3 regions of the Brachybacterium sp. B718/18 genome follow, and region 3 is predicted to be linked to each of the others. Evidence: predicted binding sites of a transcription regulator. Region 3 holds the regulator's gene; each other region holds the start of a gene.
What was found. Region 3 encodes LexA, which represses DNA repair genes until DNA is damaged. Its sites were predicted from a motif close to TCGAACANNTGTTCGA; they were not measured.
Positions count from the first base shown of each region.

Region 1: the regulator LexA is predicted to act here: its motif matches at 1,716-1,731, upstream of ACZCAH_RS13135 (HNH endonuclease signature motif containing protein).
Region 2: the regulator LexA is predicted to act here: its motif matches at 2,567-2,582, upstream of ACZCAH_RS04245 (HNH endonuclease signature motif containing protein).

Region 1 is NZ_JBVDDO010000009.1:89,762-93,758, forward strand. It holds gene rsmA (16S rRNA (adenine(1518)-N(6)/adenine(1519)-N(6))-dimethyltransferase RsmA) at 1-398, shown strand, start outside; gene ACZCAH_RS13130 (4-(cytidine 5'-diphospho)-2-C-methyl-D-erythritol kinase) at 395-1,396, shown strand; gene ACZCAH_RS13135 (HNH endonuclease signature motif containing protein) at 1,742-3,334, shown strand; gene ACZCAH_RS13140 (ABC-F family ATP-binding cassette domain-containing protein) at 3,380-3,997, opposite strand, start outside.
Region 2 is NZ_JBVDDO010000002.1:77,306-81,302, forward strand. It holds gene ACZCAH_RS04235 (YdeI/OmpD-associated family protein) at 1-36, opposite strand, end outside; gene pheA (prephenate dehydratase) at 38-1,015, opposite strand; gene ACZCAH_RS04245 (HNH endonuclease signature motif containing protein) at 1,030-2,541, opposite strand; gene ACZCAH_RS04250 (GNAT family N-acetyltransferase) at 2,691-3,194, opposite strand; gene ACZCAH_RS04255 (GntR family transcriptional regulator) at 3,191-3,604, opposite strand; gene ACZCAH_RS04260 (hypothetical protein) at 3,601-3,997, opposite strand, start outside.
Region 3 is NZ_JBVDDO010000007.1:96,100-100,096, forward strand. It holds gene ACZCAH_RS11885 (HelD family protein) at 1-789, shown strand, start outside; gene nrdR (transcriptional regulator NrdR) at 1,003-1,461, opposite strand; gene ACZCAH_RS11895 (peptidoglycan-binding protein LysM) at 1,490-1,906, opposite strand; gene lexA (transcriptional repressor LexA) at 2,082-2,777, shown strand; gene ACZCAH_RS11905 (ATP-dependent DNA helicase) at 2,854-3,997, opposite strand, start outside.

The DNA of each region.
Region 1 (3,997 bases), on a different contig from region 3:
AGGTGGTGGACCGCCTCGCCGCCGGCCCCGGCTCGCGCACCTACGGCGCCCCGAGCGTGAAGGCCGCCTGGTACGGCCGCACCGAGCATGCCGGTCGGATCTCCCGGCAGATCTTCTGGCCCGTGCCCAATGTCGACTCGGCCCTCGTCGAACTGGTCCGCCACGAGACCCCGCTCGGGGACGATGCGGAGCGCGCCCGGGTGTTCGCCGTAGTGGATGCGGCCTTCGCGCAGCGGCGCAAGACCCTGCGGGCGGCCCTGGCCGGTTGGGCCGGTTCCGCGCCCCGTGCCGAGGCAGTGCTGCGCGCGGCCGGCGTGGACCCGTCGGCTCGCGGCGAGACCCTCGAGATCGCGCAGTTCCAGGCCATCGCCCGCGCCGCCGACGAGGTGCCCGCATGAGCGGGGTCCCGGCGTCGGGTGCGGACCAGGGGACGGGTGCGGGACCAGGGGCCGGTGCGGGCTCGGGCACCGGTGTGGGCCTCGCGCGGCGGGTCGTCGTGCGGGCACCGGGCAAGATCAACCTCTCGCTCGCGGTCGGCGCCGTGGACGCGCGGGGCTATCACGTGCTCGAGACGCTCTTCCACGCCGTCGACCTGGCCGAGACCGTCACCGCCGTCCCGGCCGACGAGCTCTCTCTCACGGTCGACTCGGCCGTGCCCGGGGAGATCCCGCTCGACGGCCGCAACCTCGCCCTGCGCGCCGCCGAGCAGCTCCGCGCCGAGCACGACGTGAGCGCCGGCGCGGAGCTGCACATCCGCAAGGAGGTCCCGGTCGCAGGCGGTATGGGCGGCGGATCGGCCGACGCCGCCGCGACCCTCGTGGCGCTCGATCGACTCTGGGGCCTGGGGCTGAGCGAGGCGCAGCTGCGCGCCCACGCGGCGCGGCTGGGGGCCGACGTTCCCTTCGCTCTCCGCGGACGCACCGCGCTCGGCCGCGGCAACGGGGGAGACCTCTCCTCGGTGCTCACGGCGATGCACCCCACGTGGCTGCTCGCCGTGCCGGGAGGACACCTGTCGACCCCCGAGGTCTACCGCCGGCACGACGAGATCGCCGCCGCCCGCGAACGGACGCTCACCCCCGAGCCGCGGATCGACCCGCGCCAGCTCGAGGCCCTCGCGAGCGGGGACCTCGAGCTGCTCGGACGCACGCTCCACAACGATCTCCAGGACGCCGCTCTCGCCCTCCATCCCGGGCTCGAGCCGGTCCTCGCCGCCGCGCTGCGCGAGGGCGCCCTGGGTGCGCTGGTCAGCGGCTCGGGGCCGACGATCGCCGTGCTGGTCGCCGACGAGGCCCAGGCGCGGGGCGTAGCGGCCGCCCTGCAGTCGGCGGGGCTCGTCGAGAGCTGCCTGATCGCGGAGGGCAACGCCCCGGGAGCACGGGTGCTCGAGGAGAGCTGAGGGGCTCCCGCTCGCCTCCCGGCGGGCCCCCGTCCGTCTCCCGGCGGGCCTCCCGCCGTGTGCCACGCGCTTTCACCTGCGCTTCCGATGGAAGAATTCTCCTGCATATCAGGGACGCGCCGCCTGCTTCGTCGTTCCTGTGCCCGAGAAATCCCTCTTCTCACGCCGCGCGTAGCGCTCGAGCGGGACACTCGTCCAGCGTGCGGCGTGGGGCCCACGGGTGAAGAAGGGGGGCCAGTAAGAATCATTCCTCCCCAGTGGGTAGTTATCCACAAAGGGAAACTACTGCCCAGTAGGTAGGTGATTCCCCTTGCTCTATTCGAAAGGGTGTACGAGACTGGAGGCATGACATCTTCGGGGGACGGCGCGAGCAGGGTCGCCGGTGGGGCGGTGCTGGAGGACCAGCACATCCGCCTCGCCGAGGTCGACCTCTCTGCTGCTCGCGACGTTCTCGCCCGGATCGGCGCCGAGGGTGCCGAGACGTTCGACGCCCTCACCGCGCCGGAGTCCATCGCCCTGCTCGCCGAGCTCACTCGGATCGACGGCGCGCTCGAGGCGATCCGCGCCCGCGCCCTCATCCGTCTCGAGGAGGCCGTGCGCGAGGACTGCGTCGAGCGCGGCGAGAGCCCGCGCCGCGCCGTCGACATCGCCCGCACCGAGGCGTCCTTCGCCCTGCGCTCCTCCCGCGCGGTGGCCGGTCGCAGCCTCGCCACCTGCCGCCGGCTCGTGCTCTCGCTGCCCGGTCTGCTGCGGAGCCTCGCGGAGGGCACTCTGTCCCCCGAGGCGGTGCATCAGGTCGGCGTCGTGCTCGGCCCGGTCGAGCCGGAGATCCGTCGGCAGGTCGACGAGATCCTCACCTCCCGGCTGGAGGAGCACCAGGACTGTGGCCCCCGGGAGTGGTCGGACCTCGCCGAGAAGGTGCTCCACAGCCTCGATACCGCGGGAGCCGCGGCCCGGCATCATCGGGCCCGCCGAGAGCGGCACGTGCGGATCCGTCGCGTCCCGCACGGGATGGCGAAGGTCTCCGCGCTGATCCCCGCGGCGGACGGCGCCAGGATCCGCAAGGGTCTCTCCGTCGCGGCGGAGGCCGCGCGTGCCGGCGGCGACCGACGCGGGCACCAGCAGATCATGGCCGACCTCTTCGCGGACGCCCTCGTCGGCCGCGGCGACGGCGTCGACCCCGCGACTCTCGAGCTCGGGATCATCATCACCGACCGCTCCCTCCTCGCGCCGGAGCATGCCGACGCCGCGATCCTCGAGGGCTTCGGGGCCGTGCCCCTCGAGCACGTGCGCGAGGAGATGCGCCGCACCGCCCGGGACGCCGAATCCGCGGATCCCGAGCTCGCGCACACGCTGCGCCGCCTATACACCGATCCGGAGGACGGTCAGCTGGTCGCGGTCGAGTCCCGCTCCCGTGCCTTCCCGCCCGCGCTGCGCCGCTTCCTCACCTATGCCCACCAGAGTTGCCGCGCCCCGCACTGCGATGCCGACATCCGGCAGATGGACCACATCGTCCCCTGGTCCGAGGGTGGGGAGACCTCCCTCGCCAACGGCAACGGGCTGTGCGCCGCGGACAACGCCAAGGAGAGCGCCGGGGTGCGCGCCCGCGTCATCGAGGACGAGACGAGCGCGCGCCGCGGCGTCCGCTGGATCAGCCGATACGGGCAGGTCGCAGAGCGCGGAGCCGTGGATCTCGACCCCCTCGGGACCTACCGGAACCGGGTCCGGCGAGAGCCGGCAGACCGCGAGCGACGGCGGGATGAACCCGCCCCGCAGCCCCAGACAGACCCCGGGTCACAGCCCCTGCCCACGCTGCATCACGCCCTCGAGGCCCTCGTGATCCCGCTCCGGGACGGCACGAGGTCCCACCCGCAGGGCTCCCGAGGATCGGCGTCTCGCCGTGTCGATCTGTCCTGCCTCTGGTCCGAGGCCGCCTGAGCCTCCGCGAGACCTGACGGACCGCCCGTCCGGCCCCGCCCGCGGTCAGCCGATCTGCTCGGACAGCTCGAGCCAGCGCTCCTCGAGCTCCTCGTTCTCCTGCTCCAACGCGCGCAGCTGATCGGTCAGCCCCTGCAGCCCCTGGTAGTCGGACTGGTCGTGGTCGGCGAGCTTCGTGTGCAGCGTCTCGGTCTGCGCGGAGATCTTCTGCATCCGTCGCTCCACCGCGGAGAGCTCCTTCCGCGCGGCATGCGCCTCGGCACCCGAGAGAGCCGGGGCGCCTCCCGCAGAACTCCCGTCGGCCGGGTTCGTCGCCGACGAGCCGGTGACCCCAGCTTTGGCCCCTGGCCCGGCCCCCGCTCCGGCCTCCTCCGCCGCCGCGCGCAGCGCGAGATACTGCTCGACCCCGCCCGGCAGATGCCGCACCGCCCCGTCGAGCACCGCGAACTGCAGATCCGTGACCCGCTCGAGCAGGTACCGGTCGTGGGAGACGACCAGCAGCGGCCCCGGCCAGGTGTCGAGCAGGTCCTCCATCGCGGCGAGCATGTCGGTGTCCATGTCGTTCGTCGGCTCGTCGAGCACCAGCACATTGGGCTCCTCGAGCAGGGTCAGCAGCAGATCGAGCCGCCTCTGCTGCCCGCCCGACAGCTCCTTGACCTGCAC
Region 2 (3,997 bases), on a different contig from region 3:
GCGGCCCGAGACGGTGACGGGGGTCTTGGCCGCCATGTCAGATCGCCGCCCCGGGATCGGCGGGGGTGATCATGCCGCTGAGCCGTTCGAGCCACGCGTGGGCCTCGTCGTAGGCGTGGTCGACGAAGTCCTCGCGCACCTCGGGCTGGGCGCCGTCGACCCGCGGGTAGGACCCGAGGTAGTGCACGACGGGGCAGAGGCGGTGCAGGGCGCGCAGCGCAGCGGCGACTCGGCGGTCCTCGAGGTGCCCCTCGAGGTCGATCGAGAAGGAGTAGCGGCCGAGGAAGTCGCCGACGGGTCGGGACTCGATCCGGGACATGTTCACCCCGTTGGACCCGAGGATCTCGAGCGCCTCGAGCAGGGCGCCCGAGCGGTTGTGCGGCAACTGGATGACGACCGTGGTCTTGTCGGCCCCGGTGCGGGCGGGGATGCGGCCCTCGCGGGTGACGAGCACGAAGCGGGTGATCGCGCCCTCGTGGTCCTCGATGCCCTCGGCGAGGACGGTGAGGCCGAAGTGCTCGGCGGCGAGCGGTGAGCAGACGGCGGCCCGGCCCCGAGCGGACTCGGCGTCGAGGGCGGCGAGGTCGCGGGCCGCGGCGGCGGTCGAGGAGGAGGCGGCGACCTGGGCGGTCGGCACGTTCGCGCGGAGCCAGCCCTGCACCTGCGCCTGGGCGTGCGGGTGGGAGGAGACGCTGGTGAGCTCGTCGAGCGGTGTGTCCTCGCGCGCGGCCAGGACGAAGGTGATCTGCACGGTCTGCTCGGCGACGATCGTGATCGACTCCGTCGCGGCGAGCACGTCGAGGGTGCCGGAGACGCCGCCCTCGACGGAGTTCTCGATCGGGGCCATGAGCGCGTCGACGTCCCCGGCGAGCAGGGCGGTGGTCGCGGTGGCCACGGAGGAGAAGGGCACGGTCTCGGGGGCCGACGCGCCGGGCTCCGCGGGGATCTCGGCGAGTGCCTGGAGGAGGGCCTGGTGGGTGAAGGTCGTCTCGGGGCCGAGGAATCCGTACCGCATGAGGGGAAGGGTACTCAGAAGGGCGGGTCCGGCACCGCGTCGCCCGGCATCCAGCCCTCGCGCGGATCAGGGGGACCCCACTCGCGCAGCATCCGCTCCAGCTCGCCGCTGCGCTCGAGAGCCTCGAGCTCCTCGTGCCAGCGGTGGTGTTCCCAGGACTCCTGGAGCGCCCGGGCGAGACGGGGCGTCGCGAGGTCGCCGCGTGGGCGGACGCGGATCGTGACGAGGGCCGGCGCCCCGACCGTCCAGATGGTGGAGCCGTCGGGTTCGCGCACCGGGTCGATCCGGCCCGCGGTCTTCAGATCGTGGTGGCCCCAGTGGAGGCGGTGCAGGTTGTGGAGGGAGGTCGGCCCGCCGCGGGCGGGGTCCGCGTGGTCGAACTCCTCGAGATGGTCGGTCTCGGCGTCATCGGTGGTGTGCCGCGTGCACCCGGGGACCGCGCAGAGCGGATCCCGGAGGCGGAGGTGCTCGACCATCGCCTCGGTGGGCCGGTAGCGCTCGGCGGGGAGGGGGAGGAACTCGCCGCTGATCGGATCGGTGAAGACCCGGTGCCACACCGGCTCGGCGGCGGCGAGATCCCGCGCCATCTCCGCGGGCAGCGGGTGGGTGCCGTCGAGGGTGGCCGGGGTGTCGTCGAGCCCCATCAGGGTGAGGACGGGGATGACCACGTTGAGGCGGAAGCGGGGTGCGGGCACCTCGACGCCGCCGGTGTCCAGGAATGAGCGGAGCATGATGGCGTAGCGGAGCTGGGCGAGGCTCATCGCCCGACCGGCGCCGGCGACCGTGCCGTCGAGGTCGAAGGGAACAGGGGCGCCCTCGTCGAGGGCGCGGCGCTGGGCGGCCTGCACGGCCCGCGCCCCGGCGTCGAGCCGTCGGGCGAGATCGAGGATCTCGGGGATCGGGCCGGTGACGCGCAGGGAGGCGGTACCGTCCCCCTCGCGCCCGCCCTCGAGAACCACGTCGCGGAGGTCCTCCGGCCGGGGCAGCGGATCGGCCGAGCGCTGCCAGGCGATGACCTGTCGCAGCTCGTCCCGGAATCGCTCCGCGGGGATCGAGGCGAGATCCCATCCGGCGATGACGGAATCCACCTCGTCACGCTGGAACGGGGTGAGGTCTCGGCATTCCCGCAGCATTCGGCCATGCCACTCCCGGGGCATCTCCCCTGCGGCGAGGCGGGCGAGGGTCCGCGGCATCTCCACCACGGCCATGTGCGCGCCACGGATCTCGCCGGCGGCGCGGGAGCTGGTGGTGCGCAGGGCGATCGCGACGGCGAGGCTGCGCTCCTCCCGGGAGTCGGCGAGCTCGGGATCCTCCGAATCGATCCAGAAGGGGGCGAGTTCCTGCAGGCGACGCGCATGCCGACGGGACTCCTCGCGCTCGGCTTCGAGCAGCCGGGTGATCGCGCGGGCGTCCGCCGAGCCCCTGTCGACACCGCCCCGGCGCAGCAGGGAGTCCTCGGTGAGCGGCGAGCGGGCCCGGACGGACCGGGAGGGCTCGGAGCGTCGACGATCCAGCACAGTGACCATGTCGCCCCCCCCCCCCCGCTTGTTATCGAATGTCCGTTCGTAAGCCCCTCGAACCAAGACTCCTCCAGGCTACTCCCACAGGACCCCTCACACAAGGATTTGGACCGGACCCGCCGATTTTGTGGATAACTCCGCGCGTGGAGGAACGATCACTCCCCGAGGGCCGCCACCCAGCGCTCCGCCGTCCGCCCGCGGCCCGCCGGATGGGGCACCCGCTCCCCCGTCGGCCGGGCACCGATCCCCCGCGCCACCGCCTGCGAGGAGCCGTTCGCCGGATCGATGAGCAGAACCGCCTCGCGCACCCCGGGCATCGTCGCCGCGCGGGCGAGGACCGCGGCGGCGAGCTCGGTGCCGAGCCCGCGTCCGCGCGCGTCGGCCAGCAGCCAGTAGGTCAGCGCCACCTGGTCCCGGGCGAGTCCCGGAGCGAACCGGTTCAGCCCTCCCCCGCCGAGCAGCCGGCCGCTGCTCGACTCGACCGCGGCGAGCTCGCGGAGCGGCCCGTCGGCCCGCCAGCGAGCGCACCGAGCCAGGAACTCCTCGAGCGAGGCGGCGGTCCAGGGCCGCCCGATGGTCTCCCGCTCCAGCGCCTCGTCCTGGCCGGCGAGGATCTCCGGTCCGTGCTGCGGGCCGAGGGGCTCGAGGCGGATCCTCACCGTCGGTGGGCCAGCACCGCCCGCACGGCGGCGAGGATCGCGGCGTCGTCGGCCCCCAGCGCGCGGGCCTCCTCGAGCGGCGCGGTCAGCAGCTCCACGAGGGTCGGATCCGCCGCGCCCGCCGCCGGGAGGCGCAGCGCGCCGAGCAGCCGGCGGGCCTCGATCTCCGCCCCCGCGGCGACCGTGGTGCCCGCGCCGCGGCGGGTGCTGACGATCCCCGCCTCCTCGAGCTCCTTGTAGGCGCGGGCGACGGTGCCGGCGGCGAGGCCGAGGTCGCCGGCGAGGACGCGGATCGCGGGGAGGCGGTCGCCGGGGCGCAGCTCTCCCCCGCGGATCTGCTCGAGGATCTCGCGACGGACCTGCTCGTAGGGCGGGGTGGGGTTGTCCATGTCGACCACGATATGGGTCATCCCGCGACCCCCTCGACCGCGACGGTCGCAGCCGATGCTCGAGCCCGCGGCCCCGAGCGGGCGAGAACCTCGGGGACCATCACCATCGCGAGGCCGAGTGGGAGGGCGAGCAGGCCCACGACGATCCCACCCGCGGCGATCCCGGTGCCGGCCTGCATCCCCGCGGTGATCGCGAATTCGCCGCGCACCAGCAGCAGCGGACGCAGGAGCGCGAGCGCGACCGGCACCGTGCAGGCAGCCGCGGCGAGGACCACGGCCCCGGCCACGGAGGTCGCGGAGCGGCGGCGCAGCAGCAGGTCGTGCACATCGTCGCTCGGCCGGCGACGGAGGATCAGCGCGAGCGCTCCACCCGCGACGAGTACCAGGATGAGCATCCCGGCGGCGATCGTCACG
Region 3 (3,997 bases):
GACACCTCGGGCATCGTCCGGGCCGAGGACCTCGCCGATCAGGTGACCCGGATCCGCGACGGGCGCACCCTCGCCGAGCGCGCCTCCTCGGAGCGGGGCTGGACCTACGGCCACGTGGTGGTGGACGAGGCGCAGGAGCACTCGGCGATGAGCTGGCGCGCCCTCATGCGCCGCGCCCCTACCAAGTCCTTCACCGTAGTGGGCGACGTCGCGCAGACCTCCTCCGCGGGCGGCTCCTCCTCGTGGGAGCAGGCGCTCTCCCCCTACGTGCAGGATCGCCTGCAGATCGAGCACCTCTCGGTGAACTACCGCACCCCGGCGCGGATCATGGACCGCGCGCTCGCGATGGCGCGCGCCCATGACCTCCCCGTCACCCCGGTGACCTCCGTGCGCGAGGGCGACCGCGATCCGCTCGTGGAGCGGGTCGACGCTTCCGCGCTCGAGGAGCGCGTCGCGGCGTCGGTCGCCGCTCTCCACGCCGAAGGGATCGGGCGCGTTGCCGTCATCACGAGCTCGTCCCGCAGCGACGCCGTCATCGCGAGCCTGCGCACCGTCGATGCCCTGCCGACGATCGGTGCGGGCTCCTCCGGCGTGGACGACGAGATCGCGGTGATGACCGCGCAGGATGCCAAGGGCCTGGAGTTCGACGGTGTGGTAATCCTCGAGCCGGCCGAGGTGCTCGCGGAGCACGGTGCCGGCGATCTGTACGTGGCGATGACCCGCACCACCCGCCACCTGGGCGTGGTCCACGCGGCCCCGCTGCCGGCGGGGATCGCCCCGGAGTCCTGAGGAGAGGCGCGGAGAAAGGGATCGGCGGCCGCGGCTTCCCCTCCGCGACCGCCGATCGGCGTGCACCCTCGCGGGGCACGAGGGACATCCTATGCACAGTCGGAGCGTGTTTCCGACCATGTTCACCGAACGCCCAGGCACCACCCAGGTGTCCAGCTCGCGTGGAGCAGGTGCCGAGCCCGTCGGAGCCCCGCGCAGACCCCCGAAGGAGAGTCAGCCGACGGCGCCGGCCTCGGTGCGCAGTCGCTCGATCGCGGCCTCGAAGTCCTCAAGGGACTCGAAGTCCTGGTACACGCTCGCGAAGCGCAGATAGGCGACGACGTCGAGCTCCTGCAGGGGCTGCAGGATCGCGAGCCCGACCTGGTGGGCGTCGATCTCGGCGACGCCGCTCGAGCGGATGTCCTCCTCGACGCGCTGGGCGAGCATGGCCAGCTGATCGTCGGTGACGGGACGGCCCTGGCAGGCCTTCCGCACCCCGGAGATCACCTTCCCGCGGCTGAACGGCTCGCTCACCCCGGAGCGTTTCTGCACCGAGAGCGAGGCGGTCTCGGAGGTGGAGAAGCGCCGCGAGCAGTGGGGGCACTGGCGTCGACGCCGGATGGTCGAGCCGTCGTCGGAGGTGCGCGAGTCCACGACACGCGAGTCGGGATGTCGGCAGAACGGGCAGTGCATCCGCCCAGGATACCGATCCCGCCGGAGGTCAGCGATCGAGCGGTGCTTCCGCCGAGCCCGCGACGGGCAGCACGATCTCCTGGCCCGCGGTGAGGCGGCCGGTGGGCAGCGAGTTCAGCGTGCGCACCTCCGCGATGTACGCCTCTGGCGAGGCGCCCTCGGGGGCATACTCCTCGGCGTACTCCCAGAGGGTGTCCCCCGCCTCGACGGTGACCGTGACCCGATCCTGCGGATCGGCGCCCGCGAGCGCCGCCGGCACATCGAGGACGAGGAGGGCGATGCCGGCCACGAGCAGGCCGAGGAGGAAGGCGAGGGCGACGGCGAGGCGGCGGCCGCGCCGGGTCGCCTCGAGTCGAACGCCCGCTCGAGCAGGGGCCGTGCGCGTGGTGCGCTCGGCCTGCGTGGTCGGGCGGAGGGGAAGGATCGTGGCCGACTGGGTGCTCATATCCGAACTCCTGTTCGATCGAATGTCTGTGCGACTGTAGCCCGATCCGGCCGCGACACGCAAGAGGAATCTCGAACACCTGTTTGGAATCCGCTGCGTGCCCGCCTACTGTGGGCTGCGAGGACTACGGAACCGCGAGGGTCCGACAGACGACGCGAGCCAGGAGGCCCGAGAGATGATCCCGACCGCCGATCAGCCCATCCCCTCGCGCGGCGACGCCGCGGGCGACGAGGCCACGGCGGGCCTGACCCGTCGCCAGCGGCTCGTGCTCGAGACGATCCAGTCCGCGATCGCCGCGCACGGATACCCGCCCACCATGCGCGAGATCGGCGACGCCGTCGGGCTGACCTCCTCGTCCTCGGTCTCGCATCAGCTGCAGGCTCTCGAGCGCAAGGGCTTCCTGCGCCGGGACCCGAAGCGCCCCCGCGCGATGGAGGTGGTGATGCCGCAGGAGGACGACTCCCCCGCGCCCGCCTCTGCCCCGGAGATCGGCTCCGCCTCGGTCTCGGTCCCGCTCGTGGGGCGTATCGCCGCGGGCATCCCCATCACCGCGGAGGAGCAGGTCGAGGACGTCTTCACGCTGCCGGAGCGGCTCGTGGGCGGCGGTGAGCTGTTCCTGCTGCAGGTGGTCGGCGACTCGATGGTGGACGCCGCGATCTGCGATGGCGACTGGGTGGTCGTGCGCAGTCAGCAGTCCGCCGAGAAGGGCGAGATCGTCGCCGCCATGATCGACGGCGAGGCGACGGTCAAGACCCTCGTCATGCGGGACGACCACGTCTGGCTCATGCCGCACAACCCGGCCTTCGCCCCGATCCTCGGCGACCATGCCGAGATCCTCGGCAAGGTCGTCGCGGTGCTCCGCGCGGTCTGAGCCTCCCCCGCTCTCCGCGTCGGCACGCCCGGGCGAGGGGACATCGGGGCGCCAGAGCCCTCGGAGGGGTGAGCCCTCATCGCGCCTCGGCGAGCCGCCGCAGTGCCCCGAGGGCCACCTGGGGATCGGTCGTCGGCCAGAGCGGGGGCATCGCCTCCCGCAGGAACCCGCCGTAGCGCGCCGTGGACAGGCGGGGATCGAGCACCGCGACCATTCCCCGGTCCTCCACCGTGCGGATCAGTCGGCCGGCACCCTGAGCCAGCAGCAGTGCCGCGTGCTGGGCGGAGACCGCCATGAAGCCGTTCCCGCCGCGCTGGGCGATGCGCTCCTGCCGGGCCGAGGCGAGCGGATCGTCGGGCCGCGGGAAGGGGATGCGGTCGATGGTGACCAGTCGCAGCGAGCGCCCCGTCACGTCGACGCCCTGCCAGAGCGTGAGGGTCCCGAAGAGCGAGGAGTCCTCGTCCTCGCGGAAGTGGCGCACGAGGTTCGCCATCGAGTCCTCCCCCTGCACCTCGATCCGCAGGTCCAGACGGGCGCGGACGTGCTCGGCAGCGAGCTCCGCGCCCCGTCGCGAGGAGAACAGGCACAGTGCCCCGCCGCGGGAGGCCTCCACCAGCTCGGTGAGGTGGTCGAGCATCGCGGCCTGGGGCCCCTCCCGCCCGGGGGGCGGAAGATGGCGGGCGGTGTACAGGATCCCCTGGCGCGGGTAGTCGAAGGGGCTGCCGACATCGAGCGCCGCCCACGCCCCGGCGTCGCGCGCCGGGGGGATCGCGGCGGGGTCCAGACGGGCCGCGCGCGCGAGGCCCACCTCTCCGGCGGGTGGCTCGAAGCGGCCGCCGAGGGCGAGGGTCGCCGAGGCCAGGATCGCGGTGCGATCCTCGAGGATCGCCGAGCGCATCGCGAGCGCAACGCTGAGCGGGGCGACCTGGAGGCTGGATCGCCCCGTCACCGGGGAGTGCGAGACGGAGACGACATCGTCCTCGCCGGGCGAGCCGAGCCGCTCGCACACGTCGATGATCTCCTGCAGGGTCGCCCGCACCGTCTTGCGCGTGCCCGCTGTGCTGGCCCCGGCCTCCTCTCCCGCATCCTTCGCGTCGGAGTGCGCGGTGCGCGCTTCGATGCGCACCTGGGTCACGGCGTCGCCGAGCCGCTCGGGCAGGTCGCCGATCACCCTCCCGTCGGACACGAGGGCGAGCGCCTCGCGGAGCTCCTCTCCCGCA